Regions from separate parts of the Staphylococcus saccharolyticus genome, predicted to be linked through region 2. Evidence: riboswitches for the same ligand, from Rfam matches in the RefSeq annotation. Region 2 holds a riboswitch; each other region holds the start of a gene.
What was found. A riboswitch is a leader RNA that binds a small molecule or an ion and turns the genes downstream of it on or off. The one in region 2 is predicted to bind S-adenosylmethionine.

Region 1: linked by a shared signal. The riboswitch ahead of metX (homoserine O-acetyltransferase MetX) and the one ahead of metK (methionine adenosyltransferase) in region 2 are both predicted to bind S-adenosylmethionine.
Region 3: linked by a shared signal. The riboswitch ahead of DYE57_RS02810 (Na+/H+ antiporter NhaC family protein) and the one ahead of metK (methionine adenosyltransferase) in region 2 are both predicted to bind S-adenosylmethionine.
Region 4: linked by a shared signal. The riboswitch ahead of DYE57_RS09060 (methionine ABC transporter ATP-binding protein) and the one ahead of metK (methionine adenosyltransferase) in region 2 are both predicted to bind S-adenosylmethionine.

What each region holds. Positions count from the first base shown of each region.
Region 1 covers NZ_UHDZ01000001.1:14,754-19,847, reverse strand. The annotation lists gene DYE57_RS00075 (DHH family phosphoesterase) at 1-928, opposite strand, end outside; gene DYE57_RS00070 (YybS family protein) at 957-1,883, opposite strand; gene metX (homoserine O-acetyltransferase MetX) at 2,001-2,969, opposite strand; SAM riboswitch class I at 3,036-3,139, opposite strand; partial or broken gene DYE57_RS00060 (AzlD domain-containing protein) at 3,266-3,599, opposite strand; gene DYE57_RS00055 (AzlC family ABC transporter permease) at 3,596-4,288, opposite strand; gene sph (sphingomyelin phosphodiesterase) at 4,707-5,094, shown strand, end outside.
Region 2 covers NZ_UHDZ01000001.1:997,179-1,002,272, forward strand. The annotation lists gene menC (o-succinylbenzoate synthase) at 1-175, shown strand, start outside; gene yidD (membrane protein insertion efficiency factor YidD) at 172-420, opposite strand; gene ytkD (RNA deprotection pyrophosphohydrolase) at 492-959, shown strand; gene DYE57_RS04960 (alpha/beta hydrolase family protein) at 946-1,740, shown strand; gene DYE57_RS12805 (phosphoenolpyruvate carboxykinase (ATP)) at 1,831-2,160, opposite strand; gene DYE57_RS12810 (phosphoenolpyruvate carboxykinase (ATP)) at 2,144-2,632, opposite strand; partial or broken gene DYE57_RS12815 (phosphoenolpyruvate carboxykinase (ATP)) at 2,616-3,341, opposite strand; SAM riboswitch class I at 3,553-3,664, shown strand; gene metK (methionine adenosyltransferase) at 3,774-4,973, shown strand; gene DYE57_RS04975 (hypothetical protein) at 5,077-5,094, shown strand, end outside.
Region 3 covers NZ_UHDZ01000001.1:625,876-630,969, forward strand. The annotation lists partial or broken gene DYE57_RS02800 (amidohydrolase) at 117-1,189, shown strand; gene DYE57_RS02805 (SDR family oxidoreductase) at 1,296-2,177, shown strand; SAM riboswitch class I at 2,677-2,773, shown strand; gene DYE57_RS02810 (Na+/H+ antiporter NhaC family protein) at 2,890-4,182, shown strand; gene DYE57_RS02815 (SRPBCC family protein) at 4,533-5,021, shown strand.
Region 4 covers NZ_UHDZ01000001.1:1,857,120-1,862,213, reverse strand. The annotation lists gene aroD (type I 3-dehydroquinate dehydratase) at 1-229, shown strand, start outside; gene DYE57_RS09090 (nitroreductase family protein) at 308-850, shown strand; gene DYE57_RS09085 (thioredoxin family protein) at 926-1,252, opposite strand; gene DYE57_RS09080 (arsenate reductase family protein) at 1,398-1,751, shown strand; gene gcvH (glycine cleavage system protein GcvH) at 1,924-2,304, shown strand; gene DYE57_RS09070 (toprim domain-containing protein) at 2,663-3,049, shown strand; gene DYE57_RS09065 (thioredoxin family protein) at 3,042-3,338, shown strand; SAM riboswitch class I at 3,396-3,505, shown strand; gene DYE57_RS09060 (methionine ABC transporter ATP-binding protein) at 3,599-4,624, shown strand; partial or broken gene DYE57_RS09055 (methionine ABC transporter permease) at 4,617-5,094, shown strand, end outside.

The sequences.
Region 1 (5,094 bases), 980 kb from region 2:
TTTTACCACCATAGAATCTCACGTTACCATTCATATTCTTAATTGCGACTTGGTCACCACCACGACCTAACGCTAAGTCTAAACCAGATTGTGACAAATCACCGAGATCAATAAGGTTCTCAGTACCTTCACCCACACCAATACTTAGTGTTAATTGTGCACGATAACCCACACTTTTCTCTCTTAATTGACTTAAAATATCGAAGTTAGAGTCTTCAAGTTCCTCTAAAATCTTTTGATTGAGATATGCGACAAACTGATCAGAATTATAACGCTTGAAATAAATGTTATACTCTTGAGCCCAGCGACTGATGACACGTGTCACCATTGAATTAATTTCTGAACGTTGTGTATCGTTCATATTTTGCGTGATTTCATCGTAGTTATCTAAGAATAACGTTGCGATGATTGGTTTAGAATCTTCATACAACTCATAAGTATGTACAGTTTCAGTTATATCGAAGAAGTATAAACAATGTTCATGTTCTGAATAACGAACGTGATAATAATAGTTGTTATTTTCTATTTCTACTTCTTGAACTTTCTCTAATTGTTTTAATATGTTAGGGAAGACTTCATTAACATTTTCAGAAATCACATTTGTTTCAATATGTTCTGACACGAACTGGTTCATCCACTCAATATGATTATCTTCATCTAACACTATCATCCCGATTGGCAAGTGCTTGATTGCTTTATTACTACTTGTCGAGATATGACCACTTAAATCATCCACATAATTATCCATTTTGAGAAACGCTTGTCTCATTAACACGCCACTAACGATAATCATTACGAGGAGAATTGCCGATGCAATACCTGCGACGATTTGGTTAAAAATTAACCACACGATGACTAACGCAATGGCAGTGAGTACCAATAATATAAATGGTATGAGCAAAGCTTTTTTAGTGGATTGACGGTTCATTCTTCCACCTCTAATCACTATTTAATAATCATTTTTTTATCATTCGTTTTAAATTAATACATAAATCAATAACTCCAAGTAAACCAACGATATGAGTTGCTGGTGAAATGAGCGTTCCCACTACCATTAACATAATCGTTAAGAAGCTTGGCCATTTTTTGGCTTTCCCAAAGAAATGAATGACGCTTAAACCTTGGATGTACATCACTAATGATAACACAACTTCAAAGTTTAAAACGATGCTTTGAAATATACTTGGTTCATTTGCAAACATCACACATATAAGAACTATAAGATAAACCCATAATAAAGTACGGCTCATTTGCCATGCGAATAAAGGTTTAAATATAGGTGTTGCTACTTTAAATTTTCGTAAGATTGGAAATGTAATAATCAGATTAATTAAGATAAAAAGGAAAATGACTATAATTAGATAACTAGGGAGTTGGACCGTCATTTGTCGGAAACTTTCCTCAAGAATCTGTCTATAGTTTGAATCTAATCCACTAGATAAAATGACATCATGTATTTCATCTTTGAATGGCTTAATTAATACGGCTGCTTTCGGAATTTTTTCGAATGTTTGTAATAACATCCATCCAATAAGTGAAATTAAACTTAGTGATGTCGTTGAAACATATAAAATTCTTTCTTTTGATGCTTTTTCCTTAAGTAATTGTCCGGTGATTGCACTTAAAATTAATAGTAAAACCATCGTACTTAAGACAAATGTATTACCTAATAACGTTGTTAAAATAACTGTTACTAATGCACTAATTCCAAATGATTGTATAGAACAGTTCCAAATTACTACTCCTGGAATCGTTGCAATTAAACATAAAATTAAGCCGAGAACAGGTAATACATGTGTTACTAAAGCGACTATCACTAATGAAATAATTGCTAAAATAGTTGCTTTAGGTTGTATTTTTGAAAACACACACGCCACTCCCATACTTTTTGACTATGATTTCTATTTTAACCTCTTTAACAAAATTTAACAATAAAGTGCTACTTTTAATGCATAGCAATAAACTAGTAGCACTCGCTTTGCAACTGTGTTCCTCCTTAATTATTTTCGTCGGAATTGCTTCAAATTTAAGAAATGATACAAATTAGGTGCCCAATCATTAAAGTTAAGTAAAAAACCATCGTGTCCGACATTGTCAGGCACAAAGAAATGACGATGATATTTAAATCTTTCACCGACAGCTCTCACTTGATCATCTGGATAGAGTAAATCATCAATAAAGCACATTGTTAACACCTTGGTTTCTAAAAATTGAAAGACTTTATCTACATCATCTCTTCCTCGATCAATATTGTGACTATCTAAGACGTCTAGTAGTGTTAAATAACAATTTAAATCGAAGTATTCTTTAAATTTATTACCTTGATGTTGCTGATAACTTACAACCTCATCAGGTGTAAAACTTTGATCATAGCTTTTAGAGGAGCGATACGTTAAGAAGCCAAGTTGACGAGCGATACTCAAACCTTCTTTCCCACCAAGGTGAATAGCTTGGCGTGCTATTTCATTAAAAGCTCGACTATAAGATGACATTTTATCTGTGGCAGCAAGGATAATAGCTTTATCGACTTGAAATTTATTATTATATAGCATTTCCATGACTTGCATACCTCCAAGACTTCCTCCTATAAGAATATTAATCTTTCTATAGCCAAGTGCTTGAATGCCTTTCTTTATTGCTTTAACGTTATCGCGTAAAGTTAGTTGCTCTGGAAATTTAGGATCAATCTTTTTGGAACTCGATCCAAATGGACTTCCTATGACATTAAAAGTCAGAAATTGATAGTCATGACATGGAATGTAGCCACCATCAATAATTTCACACCACCAACCATGATGATTATCTGTTCCATATGTTAAATGATTGCCGGTTAACGCATGACAAACAACTACTAGAGGTTGACCTGTGTATCCTACATGCACATAACGTAGTTTTAAATTGTTGATGATTTCACCTGATTCAGTTGTAAATGCACCTAATTCTAACGTATGTACTTTATAATTGGTCATCATTATCACTACCCCCTCTTACTAATAAAGCTTCCTACTCAGATGAATAAGTAAGAAGCAATCTAGTAATTATCATTCGAGTTACTCGTTGGTTGTAGCACCGTGCTATCATCATTAGTCAGTTGCTGAACCATCCCTGGGCCAGTTCCCTCAGCTTCTCAAAATAAGATTTCATCAATTTAGTTTTATAGTGATGTAGATATTAGTTTCTGGCTTGAATAGTCTAAATTTTCTAATTATTTTAATATTAACTAACTTTTTCTACAACTTCAATGATTTGCTGTTATTTTCAAAGGTTAAAAGACTAAACGTAAACAAGCGATTATAGTGATACCTCTGATTATTGTCACAGTGAGACTGCGTGTAAAAATGGCGAGAATTACAGTTGGTATGTATGATTGCAATAACATATGACAAATTAAGCGTGTATCCAAATGTATGATTATATTGTTGAATTACCCCATCAATGATAAGCGCGGTAAATAGCGTGATAGGAATATAAGAAAGCCACTTAATTACGGTTGCTGGCAAGTTTACTTTAGATATCATGACAAATGGAATAATTTGAACGAGTAACGTCACAATTCCACATAAAATGATGAGTATCAATGTATGTAAATCAGTCATCATCTTTCCATCACCACCCCTAATGTTGCAGCTACTGTTGCGGCTATTAATATTGCGACATATGAGTGCATGACTAAACTTAAAAGAAGCATCATTACAATAACGCATACAATTAATACAGTGTATATTCGAAACCTAGATTTTTTAATTGTTTCAAATTGAGATATACCTAAGAAAATAAACATTGCAGTGATGGCAAAGTCGAGACCAAGGGCATCTGGATTTGTAATATATTTGCCGAAAAGTGCACCAGCCACACAAGAAACAGTCCAAAATAGGTAGGCAGTAATATTTAATCCATGAAGCCATCGATCATTAATCTTTTCGCCTTTAACGTATGGCATTATTGCTACTCCAAAAGTTTCATCTGTTAATAATGTCCCAAGCCCTACCCTATTCCAGAATCCATACTTTTTATAATTAGGCGCTAAGGTCATACTTAGTAGAAACATTCGAGAGTTAACGATAAGTGTCGTAAGCACGATTGCTGATGTAGGTGTACCTGCCATCATTAACGTACAAACGATAAATTGAGCTGCACCTGCGTAAATAATGAGACATAGTAACATAATTTCTAGAAGGCTGAACTTTTGTGAGGCTGCAACAATTCCAAAGGATAATCCTACGCCTGCATATCCAAATAATGTAGGAATACACTCCCTCACACCTTGTTTAAAAGTAAGGTGAGTCATTTCATCAGCCCCATTCTCCCTTGTAAAATAATAAAGTTAGTCTAATATATTTCATAATGACATTCAATATTATTATAAATCGGTATGTGTGAGGTCAGACAAGCAGATGTATAAAAAGCCATTATAATGATCATTTTAAGATTTCAGAATTTTGTTTCTTTTTTTAGACTTCCTTCTGAATATTTAAAGTCAATTTCGTTTTTCATATCCCCTATCCTGTTAAACTAAAAAATTTTTAAATATAAAATTTTGAATCAATATAAAAATGACACTTTCTATTGAATACATTCAATTTTAAAAAATCATCCTTAAATTTTTAATTTATTATTAAAATTTTATTTAGATATAGTAATTTTCAAAAACAACTTAATTTTGTTTGATATAATCACACCATCAAATGAAATGAGGTGTAATAAAATTGAATTGGCAACGTAAATGTATCTTAACTACTTTATGCATATTAAGTAGTTTATTCTTAGTATTTTTGACAGTTACATATGCAAGTGAACGCAGTCCTGAAAACAGCCTTAAAATTACTACACATAACGTTTATTTCTTACCTACAGCAATATATCCCAATTGGGGACAATCTCAGCGCGCTGATTTAATTTCAAAAGCTGATTATATACAAGGTCAAGATGTCGTAATTTTTAATGAATTATTTGATAAAAAAGCATCAAATCGACTTTTAACAAACTTACAATCACAATATCCTTATCAAACACCTATTGTTGGTAAAGGCACAGAAGGTTGGCAAAAAACATCTGGTTCTTATAGAAAAATTAAAAAAGTAAGCGGTGGTGTTG
Region 2 (5,094 bases):
TTTAAGTAGATATTTTACTGCGATGCTTGCCAAAGAAGGAGATTGTCCAGGTGATGTAACGCCTCAAGGCTACTACTTTTATGAAGATATTGTGAATGATTCTGGTATTTTAAAAGAGGGATTGATTTACTTCAATCCCCCTCAAGTGAATCAGTCAAAACTTAAAAGACTTTAGTGTTTATGTTTAGCAGTAGAATGTTTATCTTTTTTTAATGGTACTGGATCAAATCCACCTTTATGAAATGGATGACATTTAAGAATACGACGTATACCAAGGTAGAGTCCCTTAAATGCGCCGTGGTATTCTATTGCTTCTCTTATATATTCAGAGCATGTAGGGTAAAAACGACATGTAGGTGGTGTGAGTGGTGATATATAACGTTGATAAAACACTACCAATGATAGAAATATCTTTTTCAATATCGCATTTAAACCTCCTACGAAGAATTTAATAATTACATTTTAACACAGGATGAGGGGAAGTGAGGAACGTGAACTTTTGTGATAAAGATGGGAGAGAAGTTGTGCTTAATTATAAGGATGATGTCGACATACCGAACGGTAATCACGTTCTTGCAGTTCCAGTATTTAATGACAAATTATTGTTTACGAAACATAAACATCGAGGTATAGAACTTCCTGGTGGTAAAGTCGAAAAGAATGAAAAAAGTATAGATGCAATTTTAAGAGAACTACATGAGGAAACAGGTGCTATTCCAAAAAAGACACACTATATTGCGCAATATCAAATCAAAACGAAGGATAAATCACTATTTTTAAAAGATGTTTTCTTTATAGAAGTAAGTCACATTGAAAATTCATCTAGCTATTATGAAACAAATGGTCCATGTCTTTATGTCAAAATTGATGATATTCCATACGAACAGCGGAGTTTTTTAATTGAAGACGCTGCAATCTTACATTGTTTGGAAAGGGTGAGGGAACTTGGATTTTATTAAAGTTAAAAAGATGCCAATTGACTCTCATACACATAATTTTGAAGAAGCTACCTATCAAGTTGATGCGTTAAAAGTTAAAGCGCTCATGATGATGCCAAAATTTAAAAAAGATGTTAAAAGAATTGTCGTATATTTACGCGGTGGAAAAGGACAAGTTGGCAAGGATAGAGCAGCAAGACTTATGCAATTTGCAGATGCACATACTTTAGTCATAGGTCCGTACTATAGAGGAAATAACAGATGTGAAGGTAAGGATGAATTTTATCATGGAGACTTAAATGATGTCATTCAATTGATTCGACTGTTACACCACCAATATCCATATGCTTTTATTCATATGGTTGGTTTTTCGCGTGGTGGTTTTCAAGGACTGCTTACTTTTCAAGACTTACCTGTCAATAGTTATATAATATGGGGTGGGGTATCGGACATTTTTTCAATGTATGAAGAACGTGTTGATTTGAGAGGAATGTTGCGTCGTATGGTTGGGCATCCCAAAAAGAATAAATCTGCCTATCAACAACGAGATGCAGTTAGATATATTCATAAAGACAGTCCACCTATACTTATTATTCATGGTGGAAAGGATGTTCAAGTAGGCATTCACCAAGCTTATGATCTAGAGGGAAAGTTAAAACGCAAAAGCGTTGAATATCAAACGTTCTATCAACTTAAAGAAGGACATGTACCTAGACCAAAAGCTATGAAAGAAACTTTAGGTAAGATTCATGAATGGATGAAGATAATAGAAGAAAATCAAAAGATAAAGCCATTTCCATAAATATAAAAATGTAATATAAAAGTAGTAAAGTCCAACAAAGTGAGATACTCGGTTGGGCTCTTTCCAATTTAAAATGATCAAATGAATCAATTATTTATTAAAGGCGCCTTTCTTGGCAATATGTTCTACTTCTGAACCAAACTTTTTAAAGTTTTCTTCAAAACGATTGATTAAGTTTTGTGCTTGTTCACGATATTTATCTTCATCACTCCAAGCATTCACTGGATCTAGGATTGTTTTCGGAACATCTTCAATTTCTATAGGTATACTTAAGTCGAATGTACTGTCTTTTTTATATTCAATATCTTTGAGTTTTCCTGAGATAGCTTGGTTGATCATTTGACGTGTGTAATGCAAGCTAATTCTTCGCCCAACACCATATTTTCCATCAGTCCAACCTGTGTTAACTAAAATAAACATTGATACCATGTTTATCAATTAAATCACCTAATAAATTTGCATAAACTGTAGGATTTAATAGTAAAAATGGAGCACCAAAACAAGTAGAGAATAAAGGTTCGGGTTCAGTCACTCCACGTTCAGTACCTACAAGTTTAGACGTAAATCCGCTTAAGAAATGATACATTGCTTGATCTTTTGTTAATTTTGAAATTGGAGGGATAACACCAAATGCATCAGCTGTTAAGAAAATAATTGTATTTGAATGAGCAGCTTTTGATGGTAAGACAATATTATCAATATGGTTTATAGGATATGCTGCTCTTGTATTTTCAGTAAATTGATTATCTTCGAAATCTGCGGTGCCATCATCTTTTACGACAGTATTTTCTAAGACTGTACCATATTCAATAGCATTATATATTTGAGTCTCTTTTTCTTTAGAGAGATTAATAGCTTTGGCATAACATCCACCTTCAATGGTTAAATACACCTTTTTTATTCCAACCGTGTTCATCATCACCAATGAGTTTACGGTTAGTATCGGTTGAGAGGGTAGTTTTTCCAGTTCCTGATAAACCGAAGAATAGTGCTACATCGCCTTTTTCTCCGACATTTGCTGAACAATGCATACTCATAATGTCTTACATTGGAAGAAGATAATTCATTACTGAAAAAATTCCTTTTTTCATTTCTCCTGCATATTCAATTCCGCCGATTAATATTAAATGAGATGATGACAAAAGTTTCTGAATGTGTACTATCTATTTCTGGTCTGCTTTAAAATGAGGTGCGGAAACAATTGTAAAGTTAGGTTTGATAGTTTTAGCTTCTTCAATTGAATCAGGTCGAATAAACATATTATGAGCAAATAAATTATGCCATGCTAATTCGTTAATAACCGTTAATTTTAAACGTGTATCTTTATCACTACCTGCATAATCATTAAAGACATATAACTCTTCTTTGTTATCCAAATAATCTAAAACTTTGTTGTAGAGTTTTAAGAATGTTTCTTCATTTATAGGTTGATTAATGTCGCCCCAATCGACATTATCTCTATATGAAGGTTCTGTAACTATAAATTTATCTTTAGGTGAACGTCCAGTATATTTTCCTGTATTAGCATTAATTGCTTCAAGTTCCGTAAGTTGACCTTCATTGTTGTTTAAAATCTTGTTGTATAGTTGTGTTGTTGACAGTTGATGATTTCTTTAATAATTGATTTATTTTGGTTGTTTCTGTGTATGTGTCCATTGACATACTCAATCCCTCCAAGCAATAGTAGCAATGTAAGCCTTTACATTTAGATAGTATAACAACAGTTTGATTAATCCACCTTAAAAATGAATAGCTGAGTAAACGAAAATTGACATTAACCTTTGAATTAGGTAGTATTATTTTTAACGGATTCTCTTATCCTGAGTGGTGGAGGGACATGGACCCAATGAAACCCAGCAACCTCTTTTATGTAAAGAAAGGTGCCAAACCGTTTTGCAGACACATAGCGTCTGAACGATAAGAGCGAATGGACGTTTAAGAGCCTTCTCTCTATCTTTATAGTGAAGAAGGCTCTTTTATTTAGCTCATATATTATAGAGAATTTTCGTAATTAATTTTAAAAGGAGCAAAACATGATTTATAATAAACGATTATTTACATCAGAATCAGTAACTGAAGGTCACCCAGATAAGATAGCTGACCAAGTTTCCGATGCTATTTTAGATGAAATTCTAAAAGATGATCCAAACGCGCGAGTGGCTTGTGAAACAACGGTAACAACTGGAATGGCACTTATTTCTGGAGAGATTTCAACTTCAACATATGTAGACATACCAAAGGTTGTTAGAGAAACAATCAAAAATATAGGGTACACAAGAGCTAAATTTGGTTATGATTTCCAAACGATGGCTGTACTTACTGCTATTGATGAACAATCTCCAGATATTGCACAAGGTGTGGATAAAGCGCTTGAATATCGTAATGATATTTCTGAAGAAGAGATAGAAGCTACAGGTGCAGGTGATCAAGGGTTAATGTTTGGATATGCAACGAATGAAACTGACACCTATATGCCTTTACCAATTTATTTATCTCATCAATTAGCAAAACGTTTATCAGATGTACGTAAGGATGAAATTTTAGATTATCTTCGTCCAGATGGTAAAGTACAAGTAACTGTTGAATATGATAAAGATGACCAACCTAAACGTGTTGATACAATTGTTGTTTCTACACAACATGCTGAGGACGTAGAATTAGAACAAATAGAGAAAGACATTAAAGAACAAGTCATTTATCCAACTGTTGATGAAAACTTATTAGATGAACATACAAAATTCTTTATTAATCCTACTGGACGTTTTGTTATCGGAGGACCACAAGGCGATGCTGGTTTAACAGGGCGTAAAATTATTGTAGATACTTATGGTGGTTATGCTCGACACGGTGGTGGTTGTTTCAGTGGAAAAGATCCTACTAAAGTCGATCGTTCAGCAGCATATGCAGCAAGATATGTCGCTAAAAATATTGTTGCTGCAGAATTAGCTAATCAATGTGAAGTTCAGCTTGCGTATGCGATTGGTGTAGCCGAACCTGTTTCAATATCTATTGATACATTTGGTACTGGAAAGGTTTCAGAAGCTCAATTAGTTGAGGCAGTAAGAGATCATTTTGATTTAAGACCTGCAGGTATCATTAAAATGTTAGATTTAAAACATCCTATTTATAAACAAACCGCTGCATATGGTCATTTTGGACGTACAGATGTTTTACTACCATGGGAGAAACTAGATAAAGTGAATTTACTTCAAGATGCTGTCGAATCAAAATAGCTTTTATTATTAGGGTATAAAGAAAATTAGTTTAAATGTCGAAAAACAGTAATTTTTCTATTATAATAAAAGTTATTGAAATGGTTAAAGGAGAGTTGTTGTGATGAGTTTATCTTCACCA
Region 3 (5,094 bases), 370 kb from region 2:
TTTTGATATTAATGTTAAAATTGACTTATTAGAGATAATGATATGTTTCATTAAACAATAATGAAGCAATGCGTTTATAGTTTAGAATATTTTAGTAGGAAGGGGTTGAGTCAGCGATGACTAACTATTCAACATATATCAATTGGCGACGTCAATTTCATCGATTCCCTGAACTTTCAGATCAAGAATATAAAGCCACTAAGACTTTAAAACAAATTTTAAAAAGTTATCTAGATTTGCCTTTAAATACTGGTTTAGTTGCTGAAATTGGGGATGGAGAAGATATGGTAGCTGTAAGAACAGATATCGATGCTTTACCTAATAGAAGAACAAGTACATCATGAATTTACTTCAACAAATCAAGGTGTCATGCATGTGGCCATGATATTCATATAGCAAGTATATTAGCTGTTGTTACTAAATTAAAAGAAATAGAGAGTCAGTTAACTGGACGTGTACGTTTAATATTTCAAGCTGCTGAAGAATTGGGACACGGAGCGTTTAAAATTACTGATGCAGGTGTGCTTAAAGGTGCTAAAGCAGTGCTTGGCTTTCATAATTATCCCACTTTAAATGTTGGAGAATTTGCTATTAAATCAGGTGTGACCACTTCTTCAGTCGGTCGTTTTCAATTTCAAATTCGAGGGAAGGGTGCACATGCTGCTAAACCTGAGCAATGGAACGATCCGGTAGTCGTAGTTGGTCAACTTATTAATAGTTTACAAACAATTATAAGCTGAAATTTATCAGCATTTGATAATGTAGTCGTAACAATTAGTGAGATTTCTTGTGGCAATACTTGGAATGTTATAGCTGACAAAGCTTACATTCAAGGTACTGTTCGGTCGTATAGTGAAAAAATATTGATGATGGATTAAGTCAAGCGTTTAATGTTGATATTTATTTCTCATATTCTAGGCTTCCTGGAGCTGTAGTAAATGATAAATATTTTACTAAACTAGCAATAGAGGTCGCTAAAGAGGTGGAATATCATGTATCAATACTTGATGAACCACTTACTATTGGAGAAGATTTTTCAGGTTATACACGAGAATATCCTGGAGTATTCGCTTTCATAGGTTCCAATAGTAAATATGATTTACATCATCCTAAATATCATCCAGATGTGCGTATTTTGGAAAAAGCCCCCCAATATTTCGTACAACTCGTTCAACGTTTATTGACTTGAATTTTTAAGTTGGAGTGATTTCATATTTCTTATAATTTCCTATGATTAAATGTGCATGATAACTGGGTATATAATAAGCATTAAATTAATTAGGAGATGATTTGAAATGTCAGCTCAAGATCCTCGCAATAAATTTAAAACAGATAATTATGAAAAACAAGAACAAGAAGTTCCAGGTATACAAGCTAAGATGTCACCACAACCCGATTGTGGTGAAGACTCTTATCATGGTCACCATCGATTAGATGGCTTTAAAATACTAGTTACTGGTGGCGATTCAGCGATTGGTCGTGCAGCAGCGATTGCCTATGCTAAAGAAGGTGCAGATGTAGCGATTAATTATTTACCAAGTGAACAACAAGATGCAGATGATGTAAAACAAGTCATTGAAAGTGTTGGACAAAAAGCTATATTAATTCCTGGTGATATTAGAGATGAACAATTTAACTATGACATGGTTCAAGAGGCTTATCAGCAATTAGGTGGTTTAGACAATATAACGTTGGTTGCGGGTCATCAACTTTATCAAAATGAATTATCAGAGTTCAAAACCCAAGATTTTACTGAAACTTTCGAAACAAATGTTTATCCAGTGTTTTGGACAGTTCAAAAAGCACTAGAGTATTTACAACCAGGAGGTTCTATTACGACTACATCTTCTGTTCAAGGCTATAATCCTAATCCAATTCTTCATGATTATGCTGCAACAAAAGCTGCAATTATATCACTAACGAAAAGTTTTTCAGCAGAATTTGGTCCTAAAGGTATTCGTGTTAATTGTATTGCACCAGGTCCGTTTTGGTCTCCATTACAAATCGTTGGTGGGCAACCACAAAGTGCTATACCTACTTTTGGGCAAAACACACCATTAGGACGTGCAGGTCAACCTGTTGAATGTGCAGGAACTTATGTACTTTTAGCTTCTGATGATGCAAGTTATATTACTGGTCAAGTATATGGTGTGACTGGTGGAACTCAAATAGATTAACTTAACTATAGTTGTATGATTAGTATCAACTTTTCGGTGTGAAAGTACACGGAACGTGATAAACATTTTACAAACGTATACAGTTTAATATGAGATTTGTTTGTATAGTAAGGGCCTGGGACATAAACCAATGTCCTAGGCTTTCTTAACGTATAGGCAGTCGATGACAGAATTGAAAATGCGATTGTCCTTAGTTTTTTAATATTAGTTTCCTCTTACAAGAGACAATAATGGTTACAATGTGGATGTTTTATTTTTAATAATAATTGATTGTAGTGATGGATAATGAAAAAGATTAAAGCTGAAACACTCTCAGACATGCAAAATTATAAATTACTTAGTTATTTTTGGAGTTGCATTAGCGATATTTATCATTGCATCTATAAGTGTAGCTATTTTTGAAAATTATTTTACTACTTTAGAAAACATGTAAACTATTATTAAAATATTAAGTGTTGACGTTATTACAAATATCTTGTAACGTTAAACATAATTCAATAACTTATCAAGAGAAGTGGAGGGACTGGCCCAAAGAAGCTTCGGCAACATTGTATCATGTGCCAATTCCAGTAACCGTGAAGGTTAGAAGATAAGGTTAAACACGATGTTAACTGAGGCTGGGGCATGAATAGGTGTCTCAGCATTTGTTAATTAAACACTGTGGTTATTTTAAGTGTCTCAATCACTTTTATTTTGGAAAGTAGGTTAAATAATGGAGAAAATAAAGAAAGGCAATGCATGGGCATTACTACCATTACTTTTATTTGTAATACTATTTCTTGGTGTAGGCATCGTTACTGGAGATTTTACTAATATGCCTTTAAATGTTGCTATTACAATAACTGTTATAGTTGCCTTATTGATGAATAGAAAAGAATCATTCGCTAAAAAGGTTGAAGTTTTTACTAAAGGTGCCGGACATTCAAATATAATACTAATGATGCTCATTTTTATCTTAGCAGGTGCTTTTTCTACTACTGTAGAAAAAATGGGTGGTGTGTCTTCAACTGTTAATCTAGGACTATCCCTTATTCCACAAAACTTAATCATTGTTGGTTTATTTGTGACATGTATGTTTGTTTCGATATCAATGGGGACATCGGTAGGTACTGTAGCGGCCATCGCGCCAGTTGGATTTGGTTTTGCACAAGCAACAGACGTTCCTACAGCATTAGCGATGGCAACAGTTGTTGGGGGAGCAATGTTTGGTGATAATTTATCTATGATTTCTGATACAACTATTGCAGCTGTGAGAACGCAAAAAACTAAAATGGGTGATAAGTTTAGAGTCAACTTTAAAATTGTCTTCCCAGGAGCGATTTTAACCATTTTAATATTATTCTTCTTAACGAATGGGATTTCAATCGACCGTTCTAAACATTATGACTTTAATCTAATTAAAGTGATTCCTTATTTGTTAGTACTTATTCTTGCACTCATAGGCATTAATGTCATTATTGTGCTCATTGGTGGTACAGCACTAGCGGGTATCATTGGTTTAATTGATGGTTCATTTGATTGGAAAGGATTATTAAGCGCCATTTCGAAAGGAATTATAGGAATGGAAGATATTGCTATGATTGCTTTACTTATCGGTGGTTTAGTTGGAATTATCCAACATAATGGTGGTATAGACTGGTTATTGCAATTTGTTCGTTCTAAAGTAAAGTCTAAGCGTGGTGCTGAACTAGGTATTGCTAGTTTAGTGAGCGCTGCAGATATATCGACGGCTAATAATACGATATCAATCATTATGGCGGGTCCTTTAGCTAAAAATATAGCTGATGAATATGATGTTGATCCTAGAAAGTCTGCAAGTATTCTTGATATTTTTGGTGGATGTTTTCAAGGGTTACTACCTTATAGTCCACAAGTAATATCGGCAGCAGGTGTAGCAGGGATTTCTCCATTTTTAATGCTTCCATATAGTATTTATCCAATTTTACTTGGGGTGTGCGGTTTAGTGGCGATTATTTTCAGAGTGCCACGTTTAAAAAATAGCTGACAAACTATATAGGATGAGATGTTTTTTGAATGTATCTTAACTTGAAGAGTCTGGACATCCATCAATGTCTCAGTTATTTTGATATATTGACAATCGCTAACTGAATTGAACTTATGATGATAGCAGGATTTTTAACTATGGTTCAGAGGCAAAGCAACGAGAATTTTATATAGAAATTCAACATACAGTGCACGTTGGGGTACGGAGATGGGACAACGAATTCAATAGTAATTCTATCCCACTCTTATTATTTGAAATATAATATTTAAATTAATTTTAAAGTGCACAAAGTTTGTGACATAGCATAAATACGTTAAAATAATATTAAGAGTGAAAGTAGGTGAAAAATAGTGGCAAAATATAATGTAGAAATCGATATCGAGCGACTGCTTAAATTTACGCCAGAAGTCGTCTATGAAGCATGGACAAAGAAAGACATTCTAAAAGAATGGTTTATGACTACTTTACGCACAAATAAATCATTTGAAGCAGATATTCAAGAAGGCGGGACTTATCGCATTGTTGATAGTAGAAATGGTAAACAAAATGTCATTGAAGGTACATATGAGGAATTAGTCATGGATGAATATATTAAAATGACGATTGGAATGCTAGGATTGAGTGAAGAAGAAGATGTTATAGAAGTTGAATTCTTCGAGCGAGATAATGGTGGAACTCAAATGTTCTTTTACTATCGTTCTTTTGTAGAAAAAGAAAGAAGTTTAACGGCATTAGAGTATAAACAAAAGAAAAAAGAATATCACGATTCGACAGTTCATGGATTTGAATTAATGATTGATCAGATGCAACATGTTCTTGAAGAGCAACGACATAACTAAGTGAAAAGCCAGCTTGTCAAAAATATAAATATATTAATAAGACTGTTAGAAAACTTTTTATTGAGAAGTCATA
Region 4 (5,094 bases), 860 kb from region 2:
TCAATGCAAAGAGGATGTATTACACTTACTAGAGGCTATGAGCGTAACAGTGGATACTACGCCATATAAAGTTGTAGGGATAGCGATGTCTAATTTAGGAATAGTAAGTCGAATTGCACAAGGTGTGTTTGGAGGTTCTATTTCTTATGGATGCTTGGACCAACCTAAAGCACCTGGTCAAATTCATGTTCAACAATTAGAACAACTGATATCAGTGTATCATGCTTAAGCCAAAAATTTGAAATTCATAAGAACGTCAATTATAATTGATAATTGTTATCAACGTACATGAAGGGAGCGAATTAAAGTGGAATTACAAGAAGCGATATCTAGTCGTCGAAGTATCAAGAAGTTTAAACATGAAATGGCCATTGACGATAAGGCATTGTATGATGCTATTGAAAAAGCTACAGACGCTCCAAATCATGGGATGAGAGAACCATGGCGTGTGGTTCATATTGCAAAAGATAAACTCGGTGATTTTAGTCAAGATATAACAAGATTTGCATTTCCAGATAGTCCAGAGAAGCGTGAGGATCATTACAATGCAGTAACAAATTTAGGTGGAATGTTATTACTCATTTTAAAAGATGATCCAAGACAACGACAAAGTTGTGAAAATTATTTCGCATTCGGGGCATTTACTCAAAATTTAATGTTGCTTTTATATGAAGCAGGTATAGGCACATGTTGGAAATCACCACAGTATATTTTTGAACCCAAAGTACGTAAAGCTTTAGGTGTTAAAGATAATGAGATTCTAGCAGGTTTTTTGTACTTAACAGATTTAGAAGTTGTGCCTACAAAAGCTCAACGTAAAAATAAAAATCTAATTACTGAGTTTGAATAACACTTCCATGATTAAGAGTGATTATAATCAACAAGCTTCCCCTCTATCATTTGCACTATAAGGTGGAAGCTTATTTTATTTCAAAGTCAAATTCTCATCTAAAAATGATTCAACTTGGTCAGGTGTTTTAGCATTTGCTGAGTGAAGATGTGCCAATTTTTTACTATTTTTAAATATTAGAATACTAGGGATACCCATTACATTGTTTTTAGTTGTGGTCTCTTCAAGTTCATCACGATCCACAACATACCAATTATAATTATTAAATTTCTCTACAATCGGAGTAATCCACATATCCATTGCTTTACAATCTGGACACCAATCAGCTTCAAATTTCACGATGACAGGTTCTTGACTATTAAGAATAGAATCAAACTCTTCAGTTTTATGAATATTTTGCATAGTTTTATGCTCCTTTTCTAAGATTTAGTAAATTTATTATAACTAATGTTATCTTTTTAATAAAAATATTAGCCTAAAAACTAAAGCGTTCTATCTAAGAACATGGTATATTTGAGTTAATATAGAGAAGGAGGTAATATAACGAATGATCAAATTTTATCAATATTCAAATTGTACGACTTGTAAGAAAGCCGCTAAATTTTTAGATGAATATGGTGTGAGTTATGAACCAATTGATATTGTTCAACACACACCAACTAAAAAAGAATTTGAAGAAATCATCGACAAAACAGATGTAGAAATTAGCAAATTGTTTAATACACATGGTGCGAAGTATCGTGAATTAAAATTAAAAGATAAGCTTAAAAATATGTCAGATGATGAAAAATTAGAATTATTAGCATCTGACGGAATGTTGGTAAAACGTCCATTAGTTATCTCTGGAGATGATATCACTTTAGGTTTTAAAGAGGACGATTATAAACAGCATTGGTTGTAATTTTATTGCTTTGTCTTAAAAAGTGAACATTAATAGTAAATTATTAGTGAAAATGATGTTTTATAAACTTAAACACGAATTTTAATTAACATTATCTTTTAGATAATAGTTGAATGAATAATTTCAGTGTGGCATCATTAAATTGTAATTAAATAATTAGGAGGGGATTCTCGTGGCAGTACCGAGCGAATTTAAGTATTCTAAAGAACATGAATGGGTTAAAGTTGAAGATAACGTAGCAACTATTGGTATTACGGAACATGCTCAGAATGAATTAGGTGATATCGTATTTGTTGAGTTACCTGAAACAGATGATGAATTAAATGAAGGTGACACTTTCGGTAGTGTTGAATCAGTTAAAACTGTGTCAGAGTTATATGCACCAATTTCAGGTAAAATCATCGAAGTGAATGAAGAGTTAGAAGATAGTCCTGAATTTGTTAATGAATCACCATATGAAAAAGCATGGATGGTTAAAATAGAAATAAACGATGAAAGTCAATTACAAGAATTATTATCAGCGGATCAATACTCAGAAATGATTGGTGAATAGTACGTTTAAACTCCTCGATTATACAAAATCAAGGAGTTTTTTTACAAGGGTTGTAAGTTAAAACTGTTGAAGTAATCATCTCAGGATTATAGCAGAACATTAAATGAGTTCTTTTAAATAAACAACAATAGTAAAAGTATATCAATTACATATGAAACTAAAATTTAAATCATTACTAGCAGAGTATTGATTGATATTAATGGTTAAAAATTGTAGTGAATTGTGGAACGCTTGAGCTAAGCTCATGCATCAGTGACACTAGCAATTAAAAATTGCAGTGTCACTTAATGTTTAGTTTTTTGGGATTCTGTGAATTATGTAAGTGACAGTTCTATCGACGCTTAGAAGGTGGATTGACATGACTATTGTAAATAAAGTAATCATTGTTGAAGGTAAATCGGATAAGAAAAGAGTACAACAAGTTATCGCTGAACCCGTTAGTATTATTTGTACCCATGGCACAATGAGTATAGATAAGATTGACAATATGATAGAATCACTTTATGGTAAACAAGTTTATGTTCTTGCAGATTCTGATGACGAAGGAGAGAAAATTAGAAAATGGTTTAAAAGATATTTAAGCGAAAGCGAACACATATATGTTGATAAAACATATTGCGAAGTAGCAAAATGTCCAAAAAATTATTTAGCTAATGTTCTGAATAGATATGGTTTTACTGTTCGTAAAGAGAAGAATCTTATGCCTAATTTAAACACTGAAAGGTTAATTTTAGTTAATGAATAGATCTAAAGATCTTAAAGATATAACAGAAAATTTCAACAAAGATAAATATCTCATTTTTGGTTACACACCTATGTGTGGTACATGTAAAATGTCTGAAAAGATGTTAGACATTGCTAATGAAATTGTACGCTTACCTGTAATAAAAGTTAATCTTAATTTTCATCCTGAATGGAGTAAAGAAAAAGAAATAATGTCAGTACCCGTTTTGTTAGTTATCAATAGGGATACAGAGCTGAAGAGAATTTATGCATTTCAATCAGTACCTTATTTGTTAGAAAATTTAAAATAATTATTGACGAAACTTTAGCACGGTGGTAGGATTAAAACAAATTAAATGATGCGTAAACTCTTATCAAGAGAGGTGGAGGGATGTGCCCTATGAAGCCCGGCAACCGTCTGATATAGAAATGGTGCCAATTCACATAAAGTTTAACTTTAAACTTTAGAAGATGAGAGAAAGAATATATGACTAATGCTTTCTCAAATTTTCTAAAGATTGAGAAAGCATTTTTTTAATTTTATTTAAGCAACATTAAGGAGGCTATTAACGTGATTGAGTTAAATCAAATTGTTAAACGATATCACACGAAGAACAAAGATGTTCTCGCTGTTGATCACATTGATTTAAATATTGAATCAGGCTCAATTTTTGGCGTTATTGGTTTCTCTGGTGCTGGTAAGAGCACGCTAATTAGAATGTTTAACAATTTAGAAACTCCAAAATCTGGAGATATCATTATAGATGGAGACAATATTAGTCAATTATCTAAGTCAGAGTTACGTAGAAAACGTCAAAAAGTAAGTATGATTTTCCAACATTTCAACTTATTATGGTCTAGAAATGTAATGAAAAACATTACGTTCCCACTAGAGATTGCAGGTGTACCTAGTGGGACTGCTAAACAAAAAGCACTTGAGTTAATAGAACTTGTAGGTCTTAAAGGGCGTGAAAATGCTTATCCTTCTGAATTGTCAGGTGGACAAAAGCAACGTGTCGGAATAGCTAGGGCTTTAACGAACAACCCGGATGTTCTATTATGTGATGAAGCTACGAGTGCATTAGATCCACAGACTACAGATGAAATTCTTGATTTATTGCTAAAGGTTAGAGAACAACAAAATCTTACTATCGTTTTAATCACACATGAAATGCATGTGATTAGGCGAATTTGTGATGAAGTAGCTGTAATGGAGAGTGGTAAAGTCATTGAACAAGGTAAAGTTAGTAAGGTATTTGAAAATCCTCAACATGAAGTGACTCAACGATTTGTTAAAGATGATTTAAATGATAATTTTGAGGAATCATTAGACGAATTAGAACCATTAGGTAAAGATGCTTACATAGTAAGATTAAACTTTACTGGCAATAATGTGACACAACCTATCATTTCATATATAACAAAAATGCATCATATTGACTTTAACATCCTTGAAGCTGATACTAAGAATACTAAAAATGGCTCGTTAGGTTTTTTAGTGATTCATATTCCACACATTAATATAGAGTGTTTTAATCAATTTAAAAATGATTTACATGACCAACACGTGAATGTGGAGGTGTTGAGACATGGGTAAATCATATAGCGAAATATTTCATGAAATGTTTATAATGCCTAACGTTCAATGGCCTGAGGTGTGGCAAGCTATATTAGAAACACTTTATATGACTGTTGTTTCTACATTTTTCGCCTTTATTTTTGGATTGATTTTAGGAGTATTACTCTTTTTATCGGCTAAGAGTGATTCTGTAGCTGCGAAGGTCTTTTATACAATTGTTTCATTTATAGTCAATTTATTTAGAGCGATTCCTTTTATTATTTTAATCTTATTACTTATACCATTTACGAGTGCTATTAGGAACAATAAGCGGACCTACTGGAGCACTACCAGCTCTTATCATAGGTGCTGCGCCATTTTATGCTAGATTGGTTGAGATTGCATTTAAAGAAATAGATAAAGGCGTGATTGAAGCTGCATGGTCAATAGGAGCCAACACTTGGACAGTTGTAAGAAAAGTTTTACTCCCGGAAGCTATGCCAGCGTTA